2 regions of the Bacillus sp. UNC322MFChir4.1 genome follow, and region 2 is predicted to be linked to the other one. Evidence: a T-box and tRNA genes for the amino acid it is inferred to sense, from the RefSeq annotation. Region 2 holds a T-box; the other holds one or more tRNA genes.

Region 1 (3,428 bases), on a different contig from region 2:
GTAAGCAAGTAAATTCGTTCGTTGTGTTAATGATTCTTTAAAACTCTTCACAAGATTTTTCTCTAACTCCCGAACAAAATAAACACCAATAATTTGCATTGCCATTAAAATTAATAGCATGTAAATTAATACGAACTTTAAATGAATCGACTGAAAAAAACCAACTTTCTTCATATATTACTCCTGCTCTGGATCGCGTAAGTAATATCCCACACCACGTCTTGTTACAATTAAAGTTGGATGACTTGGATTATCTTCAATTTTCTCACGTAAACGACGAACTGTTACATCTACTGTACGCACATCACCAAAATAGTCATAACCCCAAACAGTTTGTAATAAATGTTCGCGCGTCATAACTTGTCCTAAATGCTTCGCTAAATAATGAAGCAATTCAAATTCGCGATGTGTTAACTCAATATTTTCTTCGCGCTTTGTTACACTATATGCATTGGGATTGATTACAATCGGTCCAATAACCATCTCTGCATTTTCTTCTTTTTCAGCTGCTCCACCTTGTTGATGACGACGTAAATTCGCTTTTACGCGTGCTAATAACTCACGTGTACTAAACGGCTTTGTTACATAATCATCTGCCCCTAGTTCTAATCCAAGGACTTTATCAATTTCAGAGTCTTTTGCTGTTAGCATAATAATTGGCATTTCATAGTTTTTTCGTATTTCACGACAAACTTCTAAACCATCTTTTCCCGGTAACATAATATCTAATAAAACCATATCTGGTTGTTCTTCATTTGCTTTTTCAATGGCTTCATCACCATCATGAGCCATTACAATTTCAAAACCTTCTTTTTCTAAATTAAACTTTAAAATATCTGCAATTGGTTTTTCATCATCAACGACTAAAATTTTCTTTCCCATCATTTTAGTTTCCTCCTGAACATTTAATTGCCTTCTTTACAGAAAAACCTCTAGCTTCAACTGCTAGAGGCTTCCCTTCCTTCTATTTTAAAAGAACTAATCTCATTTGTAAAATTGTACAATATAAAAAGGATATTAAGCGGGCCCTCTTAATATCCTGAAAGTGGCTCGGGACGGAATCGAACCGCCGACACGAGGATTTTCAGTCCTCTGCTCTACCGACTGAGCTACCGAGCCAAAACATATATATAAAACCACTAATTGTGGTATTAAACAAAAGTGGCGGTCCCGACCGGGGTCGAACCGGCGATCTCCTGCGTGACAGGCAGGCATGTTAACCACTACACCACGGGACCAAAATAAAACAAAAAAAAAAGTGACCCGTACGGGATTCGAACCCGTGTTACCGCCGTGAAAGGGCGGTGTCTTAACCACTTGACCAACGGGCCACGAAAATAAAATGGTGAGCCATGAAGGACTCGAACCTTCGACCCTCTGATTAAAAGTCAGATGCTCTACCAACTGAGCTAATGGCTCATGTTCACCAATGTCATGTTTTCGTGACGACAAGAGTTATAATATCATGAAATGATATATTTGTACAATACTTTTTTATATTTTTTTATAAAAACATAAAAAAAGAACCCATTTAAATTGGGTTCTTTTTTCATATATCGTATTTTTAAGAAAAAAACAAGATTAGATACCGTATACGTTACGAACAATATTTGTTTGGCTACGGTCTGGACCAACAGAGAACATAGCTAACGGAATACCTGTTAATTGAGACACACGTTCTACATAATGTCTTGCATTTTCAGGAAGTTCAGCTAGTGTTTTTACGCCTGTAATATCTTCTGTCCAACCTGGAAGCTCTTCGTATACTGGCTCACATTTCGCTAAAATATTTAAGTTTGCTGGAACTTCGTCAATAACTTCACCGTTATATTTGTATGCAATACAAATTTTCACAGTTGGAATACCTGTTAATACGTCGATAGAGTTTAAAGACAAGTCTGTAAGACCGCTAACGCGACGAGCATGTCTTACAACAACACTATCAAACCAACCAACACGGCGTGGACGACCTGTTGTTGTACCGTATTCACGACCAACTTCACGAATTTGATTACCAACTTCATCATGAAGCTCAGTTGGGAATGGACCGTCACCTACACGGCTTGTATATGCTTTACATACACCTACTACGCGTTTAATTTTAGAAGGTCCTACACCAGAACCAATTGTTACACCACCAGCAACTGGGTTAGAAGATGTAACGAACGGGTACGTACCTTGATCAATATCAAGCATAACACCTTGTGCACCTTCAAATAATACGCGGCGTCCTTCATCTAATGCATCATTTAATACAACAGACGTATCACATACGTATTGTGCAATTCGTTGACCATATTCGAAATATTCTTCGAAAATTTCTTCTGCACTAAATCCTTCTGCATCATACATTTTTTCAAACAAACGATTTTTTTCTGCTAGAGTACGCTCAAGCTTTTCTTTAAATGCTTCACGATCTAAAAGGTCTGCCATACGAATACCTGTACGAGCAGCTTTGTCCATGTATGCAGGACCGATACCTTTTTTCGTTGTACCAATTTTATTATCACCTTTACGCTCTTCTTCTAACTCGTCTTGCTTTAAGTGATAAGGTAAGATAACATGTGCACGGTTACTAATACGTAAATTATCAGTGCTTACACCGCGATCATGTAAATATTTTAATTCCTCAAGCAAAGCTTTTGGATCTACTACCATACCGTTTCCGATAACACAAACTTTTTCTTTATAGAAAATACCAGATGGAATTAAGTGCAATTTATATTTAACACCGTTAAAAACAATTGTATGTCCTGCGTTATTTCCGCCTTGATAGCGCGCAACTACTTCTGCATGTTCAGAAAGGAAATCAGTAATTTTACCTTTTCCTTCATCGCCCCACTGTGTTCCTACAACTACTACTGAAGACATTATTCAAGCACCTCCGAAATTTTCAAACGAACTTTTCAAACAATATAATTGTACCAAAATGCAAAGAGAAGTCAATTTAAAAACGAACATTTTTTTCTCTTTTATCTTTTTTGTTCGTAAGAATTTCATTTTACGCATGAAAACATTATTTCACAAACAAAAAAAGAAACACATTTTATTATAAGAAATGTGCTTCTTTTTTATACTCTCGCTATGCTTGCTATGCATGCCCATCCTCAAAACGTCGTTCTAAGTTTACGAATTTGTTAAACTCCTTTACAAACGCCAGTTCAACCGAACCTACTGGACCATTACGCTGCTTAGCAATAATAATTTCAATTGTATTTTTATTTTCTGTTTCTCGGTCATAGTAATCTTCACGATATAAGAATGCTACTATATCAGCATCTTGCTCAATACTTCCTGACTCACGAATATCCGACATCATCGGACGCTTATCTTGACGAGATTCTACACCACGAGAAAGCTGCGATAAGGCAATAACCGGAACTTCTAGTTCACGCGCCAATCCTTTTAGTGTACGAGAAATCTCCGAT
Region 2 (3,428 bases):
TCCATTTGAACTATTCAAAACGAGTTTATATATCATATTAAATAATAATTTTTGATTCGCTCTCATAGTTTTCTTGTCATCATCATGACAAATTGCATATATTTTCTCCATTAATTGATCAGCCTGCCAACTTTTACGAATTACGTCACAAAATTCTTTTAACCAATTTTTCTGAATCTCATTTAATGTTTCATAGTATTCGTTATCTTTCCTATCATTTATACGAATCATTTTTTGTGGATACCAATTTTTAATCCAAAATTCTACTCGATCGCTTATTTGCTTGATGTCTGTGACGGTATATTCCTCATCTGTTTTACTAAGCACACTTTGTAATGCCTGCACATGAAAGTTTACTAATGGTAAGACACCTGCTACTTGGTTAAATTTCGGTAATACTTCATTTTCACCGTGAACTTTTGATAATTTAAGTGAAGAACATATATCTTTATCTTGTAACGTTCCATTTCGGTAACTGTCTCTAAATCTTTCATATTCAGAGTAATTTCTAATCACATCTTCATCTAAGCCAATATTGAAAGGTGCATTGGGCTTATACTTCGAAAACATAAATAGAATGATTTCAGGTAAGTATATGTTCAGTAGCTCATTTGGCGTTATAATATTTCCAGCTGAGCTAGACATTTTTTTATGATCGCCTTTTATTCCTATAAATTCATAAGCTACATAGCTAGGGGCTTCATAGTTAAAAATCCTCCTAGCAATTTCTTTTGATACGTTATAACTTCCTGTTTCTGATGAGTGATCTCTTCCTCCAGGTTCAAAAATGACATCTTCAACCATCCATCTCATTGGCCAATCTATTTTCCAATTCAGTTTCATATTATTTGCACTCATCACTGATAATATTGAATGGTTTCCACAACTACAAACATATTCAATCGTTTTATTTTCTTCATCAAACTTTTTTATTTCTGTATGATCTTTTCCGCAATTCTCGCAATATAGTGCAATTGGGTAGAAAGCATTTTTCTCTTCTTCTGAAATATCACTCGTTTTAAATTTCATGACTATGTCATATATTTCTTTTCTTTGTTGTAATGCATGAAGAATGTGTTTGTTATATCTACCAGTTCTATATTCCTTACTCTGATATAGAAACTCCACTTCAATCCCAAAGGCTGCTAGAGACTTTTCAAATTCTTTTTCAAAGTGTTCTGCATACGACGTATGACACCCAAAAGGATCCGGAATATCTGAATACGGCAAACCAATATATTTTTCAAAAGAGGGATCAACATTTTTAGGAACTTTCCTAAAACGATCATAATCGTCCCAAGAGAAAATAAAACGTGTTTTCTTCCCTAAGTCTTGCAGCGCCTTCACTACAAAATGTGTTGTTACAATCTCCCGAAAGTTCCCTATATGAACTGATCCCGAAGGACTAATTCCTGACGCACACACAAAAGTATCTTTATTTGGATACGTATTAATTAATTCATTTGCTATTTTATATGCCCAGTGCATACTATCACCTCTTCATAAAATCATTTCAATTCTCTTTTTCCTTTTTCCCAAATAAAAAAACTCCCACCCCCAAGACTATACATCTTGAGGACGAGAGTTGTGCTCATCGTGGTACCACCTCAGTTTATTGATATGTCACCATACCAACCTCTTCGGGTACGGCAAATTGCGTATACCCTATCTCTATAACGGGAGAATCCGTCGTATTATCCCTAATCAACTTAGTTCCATACGAAGCTCCAAGTCTTTTTTCATTAAGATCGCTATCTCTCCTTCTCAGCTATCGGAGTTCTCTGTTACATATCAATTCTTAATTACTCTTCTCTTCATTGCTGCTAATATTTTCATTTTTTTAATTGCATTAATAATAATCAGAAAAATGATTATTGTCAATCATCTTTCTGATTATTATTTGTATCAAGCTGCATCGCTTCACCAGTGGCGTACTTAAGTTGAATAAAAAATTACATACCAAATCTTGACAAAACAGAACTTATTCAATATGCTTACATCAATACTAAATGTTTAGTATTAAATGTTTTCTATTTTAACGGAGGGATACTAATGACAAGATTAATGGTACTTGGTTTATTAATGCAGTACGGTCCTATGTCCGGCTATGAATTACAGCAAGCAATGCAATCTGCGCAAACTGATACGTGGGCAGGTGTTTTCCCCGCTTCTATTTACCACGCTTTAAAAAAAATGGACAAAGAAGGGTTAGTAGAATTAGATACTGTTGAAAAAACAGGAAATCGTTCCAAGGCAATTTATAGTGTCACACCTGCTGGAAAAGATGAATTTCACAAGCTAATGATTGAATCTTTTCAGCAATCTTCGGTAACTTTCCCAACTCATCTATACACAGCACTAACTTTTTTCACAGCTGATGCAGTTTCTGTCGAGAAAATCATAGTTGCTTTGCAGGAGCAAAAAAAAGGAATTGTTGACATGTACGAAAATATGAAAGCAGGACAATCGATTAAAGAGAAAATGATTGACCTTCCTGAGCATGTAACTCTTATTTTTGAAAATATTTATGAACAATGTGAGATGCAGCTTCAGTTTATCGAAAAGCTAGAAAAGAAGTTATCTATATTAGAAGAAAAAAGCAGAGAGGAGGACAAACAATGAAATCTCAAATAAAAATGTCTCGAATACAAAAAGCTGCTTTATGGGTTGTCGCAGTAGCCGTCTTTACTGACATGCTTATTTACGGAATGATCGTGCCAATCATTCCAAGCTATGCAAAAACACTTGGGGCCACACAAGCTGAAATTGGCTTTTTATTCGGCAGCTATGCCATTACGTTACTTCTTGCAACTCCAATATTAGGAGTACTCTCTGATAAAGTAGGAAGAAGACTCCCTATGATTCTAGGTTTATTTGGATTAGCAGCTGCAACTTTGTTATTTGGATTTGCGAACAATTTTTGGTTATTGGTTCTAGCACGAATGCTACAAGGTATATCCGCCGCTGCAACATGGACAGCTGGGTTAGCCCTTCTTGCTGATGTATTCCCGCTGCAAGAGCGCGGGAAAGCAATGGGGATTGCTCTATCTGGCCAAGCAATTGGAATGCTATTAGGTCCAACTATCGGTGGTTTTCTCTACCAATGGGGCGGCTATCACTTACCATTTATCTTCGCAGCAGGAATCGCACTTATTGATGGTATATTACGAATCACATTGCTTCATGATGAACCGAAACAGGATACTGACCAACGTATTTCTTATCGTTCCATCTTAAAGATGCACTCTTTATTTATGATTATCGGAATTATTATAATTGGATCTGCCTTGCCTAGCGCTTTAGAGCCGACTCTTCCTTTATATTTACATAATGTTTTAAACGCAAGTTCAGGAACAATCGGACTTTTATTTGCTGTTCCCACACTCGCTTATGGATTTACTGCTCCTGTAATAGGAACACTTTCAAAC

The links. The T-box of region 2 lies ahead of lysS (lysine--tRNA ligase). A T-box ahead of a tRNA ligase gene usually reads a tRNA of that ligase, here a tRNA-Lys.
Region 1: it encodes a tRNA-Lys, which carries the amino acid that the T-box ahead of lysS (lysine--tRNA ligase) is inferred to sense. The anticodon was not compared.

Annotation. Positions count from the first base shown of each region.
Region 1 covers NZ_JQKQ01000035.1:13,062-16,489, forward strand. The annotation lists gene walK (cell wall metabolism sensor histidine kinase WalK) at 1-174, opposite strand, end outside; gene walR (cell wall metabolism DNA-binding response regulator WalR) at 178-885, opposite strand; tRNA gene BR72_RS13940 (tRNA-Phe) at 1,047-1,119, opposite strand; tRNA gene BR72_RS13945 (tRNA-Asp) at 1,163-1,238, opposite strand; tRNA gene BR72_RS13950 (tRNA-Glu) at 1,260-1,331, opposite strand; tRNA gene BR72_RS13955 (tRNA-Lys) at 1,344-1,419, opposite strand; gene BR72_RS13960 (adenylosuccinate synthase) at 1,582-2,871, opposite strand; gene dnaB (replicative DNA helicase) at 3,092-3,428, opposite strand, start outside.
Region 2 covers NZ_JQKQ01000012.1:43,043-46,470, forward strand. The annotation lists gene lysS (lysine--tRNA ligase) at 1-1,488, opposite strand, end outside; T-box leader at 1,572-1,827, opposite strand; gene BR72_RS05510 (PadR family transcriptional regulator) at 2,053-2,622, shown strand; gene BR72_RS05515 (MFS transporter) at 2,619-3,428, shown strand, end outside.